2 regions of the Gordonia jinghuaiqii genome follow, and region 1 is predicted to be linked to the other one. Evidence: predicted binding sites of a transcription regulator. Region 1 holds the regulator's gene; the other holds the start of a gene.

Region 1 (7,234 bases):
TCTGACTCACGCCCAGACAGGTAGATCTGAAGATGAACCCCACAACCCCACACACACAACCCCTACCCGGTTACACATGCGCATGGTTTAGCCTCCTCCGCTTTCGCTCGCCACTACTCACGGAATCACAATTGTTTTCTCTTCCTATGGGTACTGAGATGTTTCACTTCCCCACGTTCCCCCCACACAGCCTATACATTCAGCTGGTGGTAACACGACATCACTCGTGCTGGGTTTCCCCATTCGGACACCCTCGGATCACAGCTCGTTTGACAACTCCCCGAGGACTATCGCGGCCTACCACGTCCTTCATCGGCTCCTGGTACCAAGGCATCCACCGAACGCCCTTAAACACTTACAACAACACCTACAAACAACCCCCCACCCAACACAACCCGAAGGCCATGCCAGCGAGGGACCAAATGTAGACATCACAAAACATTTTCTGCTAAATCACAGACCAACAAAAATTGTTGATTTGAAATAAAGATGCTCGCATCCACTATGCACTTCTCAAACAACACACACCACCCCAGCTCACGAGCCTCCGCACCCCATCACAGGACACCTCAACAGCACGATCACCAAGACAGCTAGGTCAGAGACAACCCGATACACACCCCAAAAGGCATGCCGCGTGTTCTCTCAGAACCCCGATAGTGTGACAAGAACACACCCACCTCACAGTGAGCGTCGACCGATGACCCCGGCATGAGCCGGCACCACCACATGGCCTGTCTGATGTTTCACCCTGAACACACACTCGCCGCAGAACATACGCCCACAGAAACGAGTGTTGTTGTGTGCTCCTTAGAAAGGAGGTGATCCAGCCGCACCTTCCGGTACGGCTACCTTGTTACGACTTCGTCCCAATCGCCGATCCCACCTTCGACAGCTCCCTCCCACAAGGGGTTAGGCCACCGGCTTCGGGTGTTACCGACTTTCATGACGTGACGGGCGGTGTGTACAAGGCCCGGGAACGTATTCACCGCAGCGTTGCTGATCTGCGATTACTAGCGACTCCGACTTCATGGGGTCGAGTTGCAGACCCCAATCCGAACTGAGACTGGCTTTAAGGGATTCGCTCCACCTCACGGTCTCGCAGCCCTCTGTACCAGCCATTGTAGCATGTGTGAAGCCCTGGACATAAGGGGCATGATGACTTGACGTCATCCCCACCTTCCTCCGAGTTGACCCCGGCAGTCTCCTGCAAGTCCCCGGCATAACCCGCTGGCAATACAGGACAAGGGTTGCGCTCGTTGCGGGACTTAACCCAACATCTCACGACACGAGCTGACGACAGCCATGCACCACCTGTACACCAACCACAAGGGGGGCTATATCTCTATAGCTTTCTGGTGTATGTCAAACCCAGGTAAGGTTCTTCGCGTTGCATCGAATTAATCCACATGCTCCGCCGCTTGTGCGGGCCCCCGTCAATTCCTTTGAGTTTTAGCCTTGCGGCCGTACTCCCCAGGCGGGGTACTTAATGCGTTAGCTACGGCACGGATTCCGTGAAAAGGAACCCACACCTAGTACCCACCGTTTACGGCGTGGACTACCAGGGTATCTAATCCTGTTCGCTACCCACGCTTTCGCTCCTCAGCGTCAGTTACTACCCAGAGACCCGCCTTCGCCACCGGTGTTCCTCCTGATATCTGCGCATTTCACCGCTACACCAGGAATTCCAGTCTCCCCTGTAGTACTCAAGTCTGCCCGTATCGCCTGCACGCCTGCAATTGAGTTGCAGAATTTCACAGACGACGCGACAAACCGCCTACGAGCTCTTTACGCCCAGTAATTCCGGACAACGCTCGCACCCTACGTATTACCGCGGCTGCTGGCACGTAGTTGGCCGGTGCTTCTTCTCCAGGTACCGTCACTTGCGCTTCGTCCCTGGTGAAAGAGGTTTACAACCCGAAGGCCGTCATCCCTCACGCGGCGTCGCTGCATCAGGCTTGCGCCCATTGTGCAATATTCCCCACTGCTGCCTCCCGTAGGAGTCTGGGCCGTGTCTCAGTCCCAGTGTGGCCGATCACCCTCTCAGGTCGGCTACCCGTCGTCGCCTTGGTAGGCCATTACCCCACCAACAAGCTGATAGGCCGCGGGCCCATCCCACACCGCAAAAGCTTTCCACCAACCCCCATGCGAGGGAAGGTCATATCCGGTATTAGACCCAGTTTCCCAGGCTTATCCCAGAGTGCAGGGCAGATCACCCACGTGTTACTCACCCGTTCGCCACTCGAGTACCCAGCAAGCTGGGCCTTTCCGTTCGACTTGCATGTGTTAAGCACGCCGCCAGCGTTCGTCCTGAGCCAGGATCAAACTCTCCATGAAAAAATAGCGAAACAACCAACCCCCAAAAGAGCCGGCATTTCAACACAATCAGGAAAGCAAAACCTGACCAATCCAAAAACTAGCAACACCCACCCCAAAAAGGCAGATGCCACAAAAACAAACAAAAACATCTACATCCATAAAGAATGCACGATGCCAAATTGGCATCAGACAATTCATCATCACACTATCGAGTTCTCAAAGAACACACACCCACCAGCTACCCACCCCACAAAGGAGGCTCTCACCAGCAGACTTCAGTTCTGTCCTACCAGTCAACCCCGTCTCCGAGGCAACTTTTCCAGCCTACCAGACCTGACCTTCAGTCCGCAACTCCGAAGAATCTCGAACTCAAGGGATCATGGTAACCCCGAACAACCAATCCCAGACACAAAGTCTGGAACCAGAAACCCAGGGACGGCCAACGAAAAACCCGGTCTCCACTCCCCGCCTTCAGACCCTCACAGGTCTTCCGGGGCGGCGCCGTGGCTCGCTGACTGGAATGAAGTTACGCACTGATTGCCTGAGAAACAAATCGGCTGGTCAGGGCGTCGGATGTCCGGCCTCGGTCGTGTCGGTGCTCCCCTGTCGGTGCTCCCCTGCCGGGTAATGCGTCGAGCTCAGGCGAACCGTGTTGCCAGAGCCTGAAGGGTTCCTTCGATGCCGTGGCCGTTCTTCTTGTCGTACCCGATCAGTTCGATGATCTTGGGGACCCGGAGTGTCGAGTAGTCGAACGTCTCGGTGACGGTGGTGGTGGTCGGCGATGTCGACTCGAGCTCCCACCGCCAGCGGTGGCCCATGGGATGCTGCCACTCGACCACCCGGTCGGTGTCGAAGTCGGTGACCGTCGAGGTGATCTTGTACGGGACGCCGTACTGCTTCATGCCGACGCTGAATCGGGTTCCCCGACCGAGTAGCTCGGGGCCGTCGACCGGGGAGTCGCGCACCGTCCCCGATCCGTCGAGCTCAGGGTGCCGATGTGGGTTGGCCACGAGGGCGAAGATGTCCGCGGCCGGCGCGTTCACGACAACCCGACGCGAGACCTTGTGCGGACCGGAGTCGACGGTGGTGACGGGTTCAGCTGCCATGTGTCCAACGTACGCACAGTTGCGTGCGCCACGCCATGCTCTTGTCACAGCACGGTCTGCCACCCGGACGGTCTGTCACGCCACCGCCTGTCACGCCACGCCTCAGTCGGCGTTGCGCTTGCGCCGCGGCTGCCACACGACGAGTGCGTTGGTGCGCGGCACCGGGACCAGCTCACCGCCCCGGCGGTTCCGTGAGGAGGCGACCTCATCGGTGAGCTCGCGGATGCGGTGCTGCAACGCCTCGACCTGGTTGCTCAGGTCGATGATCCGCTTGATCCCCGCGAGGTTGACGCCCTCTTCCTGCGAGAGGCGTTGGATCTCTCGCAGCAGTTCGACGTCGCGGGACGAGTAGCGGCGTCCACCGCCACTCGTCCGCTGCGGGGTGACCAGGCCCAGTCGGTCATAGGTCCGAAGGGTTTGTGCATGCATGCCGGCGAGTTCGGCGGCCACCGAGATCATGAAGGTCGCGCCATCGGCGTCGAAGTTCTTCTGACCGGGCATGGCTCACTTCCCCCAGTGTGCTCTCGGGTCGAAACCGCTGGCGCGTTCGGCCTCGTCGTAGGCACGCATGGCCTCGATCGCGGCGTCGTCGAGCTTGTTCGGCACGGCGACCTTGACGGTGACGAGCAGATCGCCCGCTCCGCCCGATCGCTTCGGGACGCCCCGTCCGCGCACGCGCAGAGTCCGGCCGTCGGTGGTGTTCGGCGGGATCTTGACGCCGACCGATCCCTCGAGGGTCGGAACCGAGACCGTTGCGCCGAGAACGAGTTCGGAGATACGCACCGGCAACTGCACTCGCAGGTCGTTGCCACTGCGGGTGAACTGCTTGTGCGGGGTCACGTGGACGACGACGTAGAGGTCGCCCGACGGAGCACCGCGGCGCCCCGCCTCGCCCTGCCCGGCGAGCCGAATACGTTGTCCGTCTTCGACTCCCGCCGGGATGCGCACGTTGATGGTGCGCGCCCGGACCTTCACGCCGCTGCCGTCGCAGTCCGTGCACGGGTCGTCGATCCGCGATCCGGTGCCCTGGCAGTCCTGGCAGGGTTCGCTGAACCCGAACGCACCCTGGTTACGGCTGACGAAGCCCGAACCGTTGCAGTTGGCGCACACCCGCGGGCTCGTACCGGGCTTGGCGCCCGAGCCGTGACACGTGGTGCACGGTGACGGGCTGGTCACCCGTAGCGGGACCGTGGTGCCGAGTGCGGCATCCTTGAACGACAGCGTCGTCTCGGTCTCGAGGTCTTTGCCGCGTCGTGGCCTGCTGGCCGTCGAAGTTCGTTGTGTTCCGCCGCTCCGGTTGAAGAGTCCGTCGAAGATGTCGCCGAAACCGCCGCCGGCGCCGGTCTGCGCGCCGCCGAAGAGGTCGCCGAGGTCGAAGTCGTTGCCGCCGGTGCTGTACGTCGTCCCGCCGCCCGGGAATCCACCCGGGTAGCCGTTGCCGCCACCGCGGAATCGTCCGCCGGCGAACATGGCGCGCGTCTCGTCGTACTCTTTGCGCTTCTCGGCGTCGCTGAGCACGCTGTGGGCTTCGGACACCCGCTTGAAGCGTTCTTCGGCCGCGGTGTCACCCGGATTGGCATCCGGATGCAGCTCGCGTGCGAGCTTGCGATAGGCCTTCTTGATCTCTTCAGCCGAAGCGTCAGAAGCAACGCCCAGGTCCTTGTAGAAGTCGTGTTCTAACCACTCACGTTGTGGTGCCACCAGACGTCACCTCCTTGAGTTCGTTGGTCTGGATAGGTTCTGTTGTCTTTCGCCGGTGGTGAGCCACCCGCCCCGAGGTGCGAGCGGAGCGAGCCACGAAGGGTCACCTGGCCCTTCGTGGCTCGTCGCTACCGCTCCTCGCACCTCAGGGATCGGTGGTCGCTCTATTGTGCACCGGTCTGATCTGCTGCGGGCGCCGGATCGGTAACCGTCACCATGGCGGTTCGGATCACCTTCTCGCCCAGGCGATACCCGCGGCGGTAAACCGCCCCGAGGACCGGATGGGCGCCGGTTCCGTCGTGCTGGACGGCCTCGTGGAGTTCGGGATTGAACTCGTCACCGGGCTCACCGAAGGCCACCAGGCCCTCGGCTGCCAGCACGCCGGCGAGCTTGTCGGCAACCGCCTTCAACGGACCGGCCTCGAGGTCCCCGTGGTCGCGGGCACGGTCGAGATCGTCGATGACCGGGAGGAGCTTGTCGATCAGGATCTGCTTGCCGTAGGCGACGGATCCCTGCTTCTCCTCCGCGGCGCGGCGCCGGAAGTTGGCGAACTGAGCGCGTTCACGCTGCAGATCGGCCGTCAGTTCGGCAACACGTGCGTCCGGGTCGTCGGCCTGCTGGTCGGCCGTTTGGTCGCCCTTCTGGTCGCCCTTTGCCACATCTGCTTCGTCGACGACGGGTTCGGCTTCCGCCGGGCCGGGGCCGGCGACCGGCTCGTCGCGCACCTGACCCGTTTCCGGGTCGATGCGACGACGATCGGTCACCGTCACCGGCTCCTCGCCGGACCCATTCGTCGAATGGGATCCTGCGGTCACTTGTTCTCCTTGGTGTCAGCATCGTCGACAACCTCGGCATCGACGACGTCGGGATCGCTGTCAGCGCCTGCGGTCTCCCCGTTGGGGGATTCTGCCGCGGCGTTGGCGTAGATCGCCTGGCCGAGGGCCTGCGACTCCTCCGACAACTTCTCGATCGCGGACTTGATCGCTGCGGTGTCGTTGCCCTTCAGCGCTTCCTGCGCTCCGGCGACAGCCGCGGTGACCTTGTCCTTGAGCTCGGCCGGGACCTTGTCCTCGTTCTCCTTGAGGAACTTCTCGGTCTGGTGGACCAGCGACTCCGCCTGGTTGCGGGTCTCTGCTTCCTCGCGACGCTTGCGGTCCTCGTCGGCGTGCGCCTCGGCGTCCTTGATCATCCGGTCGATCTCGTCCTTGCTCAGGCCGGAACCGTCCTGGATGCGGATCGAGTTCTCCTTGCCGGTGCCCTTGTCCTTCGCGGTGACGTGCACGATGCCGTTGGCGTCGATGTCGAAGGTCACCTCGATCTGCGGAACACCCTGGGGCGCGGGAGCGATGCCGCCGAGCTCGAAGCTGCCGAGCAGCTTGTTGTGCGAGGCGATCTCACGCTCACCCTGATACACCTGGATCTGCACCGAGGGCTGGTTGTCCTCGGCCGTGGTGTAGGTCTCCGACCGCTTGGTCGGGATGGTGGTGTTGCGCTCGATCAGCTTGTGCATCACGCCGCCCTTGGTCTCGATACCGAGCGACAGCGGGGTGACGTCGAGCAGGAGCACGTCCTTGACCTCACCGCGGAGCACACCGGCCTGCAGTGCGGCGCCGACGGCGACGACCTCGTCCGGGTTGACGCCCTTGTTGGGCTCGCGTCCGCCGGTCATCTCCTTCACCAGGTCGGTGACGGCAGGCATACGGGTCGAACCACCGACGAGCACGACATGGTCGATGTCGCCGACGGAGATGCCCGCATCCTTGATGACGGCCTGGAACGGTGCGCGGGTGCGCTCCAGCAGATCAGAGGTGATCTTCTGGAACTCGCTGCGCGAGAGCTGCTCGTCGAGGAACAGCGGGTTCTTGTCGGCGTCGACGGTGATGTAGGGCAGGTTGATCGAGGTGCTCTGCGAGCTCGAGAGTTCGATCTTGGCCTTCTCGGCAGCCTCACGGAGACGCTGCAGGGCCATCTTGTCCTTGGTCAGGTCGACCCCGTGCTGGCTCTTGAACTTCTCGACGAGCCAGTCGACGACGCGCTGATCCCAGTCGTCACCACCGAGGTGGTTGTCACCGGAGGTCGCGCGGACCTCGACGACGCCGTCACCGATC
Region 2 (7,234 bases), 200 kb from region 1:
CAATATGCCCTCGGAGGGACGTGAGGGGGACGAGGTTTTTCGCGTCCGTCACACCTGCCCGTACGGATGCCAGCCGTGCGCGTTCCACTTCCCGCCGCGCTGGTCCCGGACCTCGCGCAGACTGGTACCCACGTACCTGGTTTCCAGGTCGGGGTCCGGAACCCCGGTGTACACCCACCGTTTGGGGTCGAGGTTGCCCTCGGCGTCGGAGTACGCCTCCCAGTAGTGCACGCGGTGCACGGCGCGGATGATGTCGTCGGCGAAGACCAGCACGGGTAGGTCGGGGACGGTGCGGTGCGGGCCCGCCCGCCAGGCGCTGCGCGCCCATTCATAGATCTGTTCCGCGGTGGCGTCGGCCCGCGCCGCGGCGTCGACCTTGACCAGCGCACACGGCTCGGGCAGCGGCGGTGCGACGGGCGCCGCGAATCGCAGCACCAGTTCCTCGGCCCGCCAGAAGCGTTGTGTCCCGGCGCTGTCCCCGGCCGGTGAGTTGGTGAGTCCCAGCCGTGCGACCGTGGCGAGGTCGACCGCGACCTGTTCGACGAAAAGTGCCACCGCACCGGCTGATTCGAGGGTGTCGATGTCGTGGTGCAGAATCCAGTGCTCCACCCCGAACCCGTCGGCGTCGATGTCGCGGATGCGTTCTTCGGTGGCTGCCGACACCGATTCCGGCTCAATGCCTCCGATGATGTCGGAGGGGTCCACGGCGACGCCGGCGAGCGCGGCGCCGGTGTGGTGGTAGACGCGGTTGCCGCGCCCCGTGCCCACGTAGAACACCGTTGCATCCCGTGGGTCGACGAGCGCGTACACGTACACCCCGAGTGCCGATCGTGCTTCTGCCGGAACGGGCTTGGGCGCTCCGGGCGCGGGAACGGCGACCGGTCGCAGCATGTCGAGCACCGCGTCGACGACCGACGGCCGAACCCCGAATCCCCCGCCGGCCAATCCGCCGAAGATCACTTCGCCGGCGCGTTCGCGGCCGACGAAGCGTTGTCCGGCGTAATCGTCGAGAGCGCGCAGCACGTCGGAGAGCTCCCCCTTGCGGGCGGTGGGGGTGCGTGTCGCCGAACGTTCCGCCTCCGGATCGAGCATCTCGGCGAATGCGGTCGACGCCAGAAAATCCTTCAGCGCCCCGGCCGGTAACTCGACCGCGTCCAGCCTGCTCATCGCGCACCGTCGACGACGGGATCAGTGGGTGGCCTTCGGTTCATGGTCGCGATGATGCCAGCATGAGCGCCACGGGAGTGGTTAGACTCGAAGTCGTGCCAGCCTTCAGCCCCCTGGAATGGCCGGGCGAATTCGCCGACCCACCTGTCGCCGATCACACGGATCTCGGTGGGGTCGAGCAAGCTGTCTCCGCACTCGAGCACCCTCGACGCCGGTCACCGCGAGGTCGTCCGCTGACCCACCCCCGCTCACACTCAGAACGGTGGTGGGTTGTCCGCGGGGTCGCGTAGACGTTTGTTGCGGGCACGCTCGGCCCGCCGACGGGCGAGTTTGGCGGCCAGCCGGGTGCGGGTGCGGCGGGGGTTCTCCTCGCGCGCCAGGGTTCGGGGCGTCGGTGGTGCCTGAGCGGCTTGTTCGAACCGGATTCGACGGAGGTTCGGGAAGTGGTCTTCGAGAGTCTCGGCGTCACCGGGTAGCACCACGCCTTCGGGGGTGATGTACTCGGTGACCAGTCGGCCGTCGGGGTCGCGGTACTGCAGGTCGATCCAGTCCCCGAATGTCTTGAGCAGGTGCCCCGCACGGCATTTGGCGTTGAGGTTCTCACTCGACGTCGCACCACCGGCGGCGGGGCCGGTGCGGTCGTATTCCTCGACGTGGTCGAGATCAGCGGTGAATGCCGAACGGGTACAGCCGGGTTCGGTACAGTACCCGTCTCGAACACGCACGAACTCCGCGCACGCGGTCGTCGGACGATACGGATCAGCAGACTGCGCGCCGGGGTAGACGACAGTCACATCATCGTCGGCGGCGCGTTCCTCTCCGGTGAGTTCTCCGTCGTCCTCGGCCGACTTCACCACGACCGCGGACGTCTCGGCGACAACACCGATCGGCGAGGTGCGCCTGGGAGTGACCGATTTGACCGTGACATCGTCCCGGGCGGCCAGATCTCGGACGTGCTCGTCGGAGATGATGCCGTGCTCGTCGACGAATCCGATCCCGGTACCACCGGCGAGAGTCGACGCGTCGGTGACGACATGGATCACCACCTGCGTACTGACCGATGCAACATCCGGGTCCAGATCGGGGATGGTGGCGGTGCACTCACCACCCGGGCACTGGCACTCGAACCGGGCGCCGGTCAACAACGCGAACATCGCATCCGAACGGCGATGTGGCTTCGTGCGGCCATCATCCCGGCACACCGAATCAGCGAGTACATCGATGGCCTTGGCGGCGATGCGCACGTTCTCCGCGGTCATCACCCCGGTGAGTTCGGCGGTTCCGTCGTCGCAGTTGTGGGTCCACACCCCGCGCCGGTCCAACCCGTCGCGGCGGCGGTCACGCACCGCATGCGGATCATGCCGGAACACCAACCGGTCGACCATGTCCCGCAACCGTGCCTTGTCCCACTTTCCCTTTCGGTTGCGCAACAGGGAGGCGATCTCGGCATCGAGGTAGGGCAGCACTCCGCTGTCGGTGCCGATCAACTCGGTGCGAGAGATGATCAGTCGGATCTGCCAATCGGCGACGATGCCATCCCGCAACGTATCGCCCACCTCCGGCAGGCGATCGCGCAACGCGATGGCGGACTCGATCATCGCCTCCGCCCGGGGCCGCGAGATCGCAGCCTGTCGGGCCACCCGCGCGACACAGTCGGCGTAGCCGTCCATCACATACTGGCCGGTGTTCTCGCGCGCCAGTACGAGACGGTCGTAGAGGACGGTGCACATCTGGAACTGCGACCACGCCAGATACGAGGCGCCCTGCTGCGTCGCGGCCAGACCGTGCATGACCGCCGACAAATCGTCGTCGTGGGGGTAGGCAGGATCGACTCCGGCGAGAAACTCGCCCGGTAGATCCGTCCACACCGCCACCACGACCCCGATTCCCCCGGTGAACCACGCTGCTGACCAGCGCGATTCAAGTGATGCCACCAAGGTAAACCCCGCCACCGACAAAACCGTCCGAAGCCCGGTGCGCCCCCCGAAGAACCTCGCGGATTCGGGCGGGCACAACAAAGGGACCCACCCCGAAGGATGGGCCCCTCTGTCGTAGAACGGATTACCCGATCAGCCGAGGACCAACGATTCCCCGTCGGCGCTGACGTTGACCGGCACCACGTCGCCGTCGCGGATGTCGCCCGCGAGCAGCTGCCTGGCGAGCTGGTCGCCGATGGACTGCTGCACCAGCCGGCGGAGCGGACGGGCGCCGTAGAGCGGGTCGAAACCGCGTGCGCCGAGCCATTCCTTGGCCTTGGTCGACACCTCGAGATCGAGGCGACGCTGGGCCAGCCGCTTCTTCAGCTGTCCGAGCTGGATGTCGACGATCGACACCAGTTCCTCGGGGGTCAGCGGGTCGAAGATGACCACGTCGTCGAGACGGTTGATGAACTCCGGCTTGAAGGCCGAGCGCACCGCCATCATGACCTGGTCCTTGTCGCCACCCGCACCGAGGTTCGAGGTGAGGATCAGGATGGTGTTGCGGAAGTCCACCGTCCGGCCCTGACCATCGGTGAGTCGACCTTCGTCGAGCACCTGCAGCAGCACGTCGAACACGTCCGGGTGAGCCTTCTCGATCTCGTCGAACAGGACCACCGTGTACGGCCGACGCCGCACCGCCTCGGTGAGCTGACCGCCGGCCTCGTAGCCGACGTAGCCCGGAGGCGCACCGACAAGTCGTGCGACGCTGTGCTTCTCGCCGTATTCGCTCATGTCGATGCGAACCATCGCCCGCTCGTCGTCGAACATGAACTCCGCGAGCGCCTTGGCCAGCTCGGTCTTACCGACGCCGGTGGGGCCGAGGAACATGAACGAGCCGATCGGCCGGTTCGGGTCGGCGACCCCGGCACGTGCGCGACGCACCGCGTCCGACACGGCCTGCACCGCTTCCTTCTGGCCGATGACCCGGTGTCCCAGTTCATCTTCCATGCGGAGCAGCTTCTCGGTCTCGCCTTCGAGCATGCGTCCGGCGGGGATTCCGGTCCACGCCGACACGACCTGGGCCACGTCGTCGGGGCCGACTTCCTCCTGGAGCATCACGTCCTGGCCGGGGTCGGTACCGGTCTTCTCGATCGCGGCCTCGAGCTCCTTCTCCAGGCCGGGGACCCGGCCGTAGCGCAGCTCTGCGGCACGTCCGAGATCACCGTCGCGTTCGGCGCGATCGGCCTCTCCGCGAAGCCTTTCCAGTTCCTCCTTGAGGTCGCGGACCGCGTCGATGGCGGTCTTCTCCGACTGCCACCGGGCGGAGAGCTCGTTGAGCTTCTCCTTCTGGTCGGCCAGTTCGGCGCGCAGCTTGTCGAGACGTTCCTTCGACGCCGCGTCGGTTTCCTTCTCCAGCGCGAGCTCTTCGACCTCCAGGCGGCGGACGATGCGCTCGACCTCGTCGATCTCGACGGGGCGCGAGTCGATCTCCATCCGCAGCCGCGACGCGGCCTCGTCGACGAGGTCGATGGCCTTGTCCGGCAGGAAGCGGGAGGTGATGTAACGATCGGAAAGCGTTGCGGCAGCGACCAGGGCGGAGTCGGTGATGCGCACACCGTGGTGCACCTCGTACCGGTCCTTGAGGCCGCGGAGGATGCCGATGGCATCTTCGACCGACGGTTCGCCGACGTACACCTGCTGGAAGCGACGCTCGAGTGCGGCGTCCTTCTCGATGTACTTGCGGTACTCCTCGAGGGTCGTGGCACCGACCAGGCGCAGCTCACCGCGGGCGAGCATGGGCTTGATCATGTTGCCTGCGTCCATCGCCGAATCGCCGGTGGCACCGGCCCCGACAATGGTGTGCAACTCGTCGATGAAGGTGATGACCTGTCCGGCCGATCCCTTGATCTCGTCGAGCACGGCCTTGAGCCGTTCCTCGAACTCACCGCGGTACTTGGCGCCGGCCACCATCGAACCCATGTCGAGGGACACGACGGTCTTGTTGCGCAACGATTCCGGCACGTCGCCGGCGACGATGCGCTGGGCCAGGCCCTCGACGATCGCCGTCTTGCCGACGCCGGGCTCGCCGATGAGGACCGGGTTGTTCTTGGTCCGGCGCGACAGGACCTGCACGACGCGGCGGATCTCGGTGTCACGGCCGATGACCGGATCGAGTTTGCCCTCGCGGGCTGCCGCGGTCAGATCGGTCGAGTACTTCTCGAGTGCCTGGTACGTCGACTCGGGATCTTCCGAGGTGACCCGTGCGCTACCGCGAACGGCGACGAAGGCCTCGCGGAGTTGCTCCGGGGTGGCTCCGGCATTGTGCAGGAGCTTGGCGACGTCGGAGTCGCCGGTCGCCAGACCGACGACGACGTGTTCGGTCGAGACGTACTCGTCGTCGAGTTCACCGGCCAGCTGCTGAGCTGCGGTGATCGCCGCGATCGATTCGCGGGATAGTTGAGGCGTCGAGCTGGCGCCGGATACCGTCGGCATGCGATCGACCAATGCCTGGGCCTGCATACGAACACTCGACGGGTCCACGCCCACTGCTTTGAGCAGCGGCGACGCGATGCCGTCGGACTGATCGAGCAGTGCCACGAGGATGTGGGCCGGTCGCACGTCGGGGTTGCCAGCGCTGGCCGCCGCCTGCACAGCAGTGCTCAATGCTTGCTGTGTCTTCGTGGTGGGGGTGAAGCTGTCCACTCGCGTGCACCTTTCTCTTTAGTCCAACAGGCTCAAGTATGAGCCCTACGGAGTCTGTAACGCCACCAAGGTTGAGTGCATTCCACTCAGCTTTGCCATTATTGTGATCTACATCACCCAATGGTCGCACTCTGCAGTTCCGCCACTTCGGATAGGTGGCGCTAGGAACACGGCGCACCCGACCCGGAGGTCGCGACTCTGCGGGTGGTGAGGCGAGGGAGAGCAGAAGAGGCACATACCCGGGGCACCGATCGCCGCGCGCAGCGGTTTTGAGTTTACAGATGTACACTCAAAATATGCCGACCGATCATGCGCCCAGTCGCGAGCTGCCCGCACTGGCCGCTCTGGGCCGGAAAGAACTGGCCAAGGCGGTCACCGGGCTCGCCGACGTACATGCATCCGTGGCCGACACCGTATTCACCGGACTTCGCTTCGCGTGGGGTCCGAGGGTCCGTCCCGCGCAGATGATCCACGACGCCATCAGCACGTCCACGTACTCGGCGATCGTGTCGTCCGTCGACGTGGTCGGCGACCTGGCCGAGTCGATGGCGTTCCTCCACGGTGGCGTGCCGTCGGAGACCAAGCGTGGCGCCGTGGCGATCGGAATCCTCGACGGATTGATCGGTGATCAACTGACCGCCGAGAATTCCCCGCTGGCCCCGGAGACCGCCGTCCGGGTCGACGGCGCCATCGTTCCGATCACCCCGGGCGACCTGGCCACGGCCTTCCCCCGGGCCACCGGACACCTGACGGTGTTCCTGCACGGTCTGATGGAGACCGAGTTCGCCTGGGAGCGCGGAGGCCGGCCCACATATGGCGCGCGCCTCGCCGATGACCTCGGCAGCACCGAGGTCATGATCCGGTACAACTCGGGACGGCACATCAGTGACAACGGCCGCGATCTCGCCCAACTGCTCACCGACCTGGTGTCGTGGTGGCCGGTGCCGGTCACCGACCTGACCCTCATCGGCCACTCGATGGGCGGCCTGGTGATCCGCAGCGCTTGCCATAGCGCCGTGGCCGACGATGCGCACTGGCCCAAGCTGGTTCGCCAGACGGTGTGCCTCGGGACCCCTCACCTCGGCGCACCGCTGGCACGGGGCGTCCACCGCGCGACATCGGCTCTGCGCTTGTGGAAGACAAGCCGCCCGTTCGGAACTCTCCTCGGTCGTCGCAGCGCCGGAGTTCGCGATCTCTTCCACGGGGCGGTCGCCGAAGATCATTGGCGCGACACCGATCCCGACGCCTTTCGGCAGCCCGCCGTCGATTACCCGCCGCTGATGGAGGGCGCACGACACCTCTACGTGACAGCGACAGTGACCCGACGACCCGACCACCCGTTCGGCCGTATCGTCGGCGACGGACTGGTGCTGACCAACAGCGGCGGTGGACGAGACCGGAAGCGCCACCTCGGATTCGAGGTCGACGACGGATTGCACATCGGC

What was found. The regulator HspR, encoded in region 1, represses chaperone genes until heat shock. The targets are predictions, from matches to a motif close to ANNTGAGTNNNNNNNACTCANNT.
Region 2: clpB (ATP-dependent chaperone ClpB) is a predicted target of HspR. The motif match lies at 5,859-5,881, and genes of this name have one in related genera.

Annotation. Positions count from the first base shown of each region.
Region 1 is NZ_CP059491.1:4,588,008-4,595,241, forward strand. It holds rRNA gene H1R19_RS20450 (23S ribosomal RNA) at 1-361, opposite strand, end outside; rRNA gene H1R19_RS20455 (16S ribosomal RNA) at 815-2,337, opposite strand; gene H1R19_RS20460 (SRPBCC family protein) at 2,958-3,425, opposite strand; gene H1R19_RS20465 (heat shock protein transcriptional repressor HspR) at 3,528-3,926, opposite strand; gene dnaJ (molecular chaperone DnaJ) at 3,930-5,126, opposite strand; gene grpE (nucleotide exchange factor GrpE) at 5,291-5,941, opposite strand; gene dnaK (molecular chaperone DnaK) at 5,938-7,234, opposite strand, start outside.
Region 2 is NZ_CP059491.1:4,386,349-4,393,582, forward strand. It holds gene H1R19_RS19525 (GIY-YIG nuclease family protein) at 49-1,158, opposite strand; gene H1R19_RS19530 (HNH endonuclease signature motif containing protein) at 1,422-3,035, opposite strand; gene clpB (ATP-dependent chaperone ClpB) at 3,237-5,789, opposite strand; gene H1R19_RS19540 (esterase/lipase family protein) at 6,086-7,234, shown strand, end outside.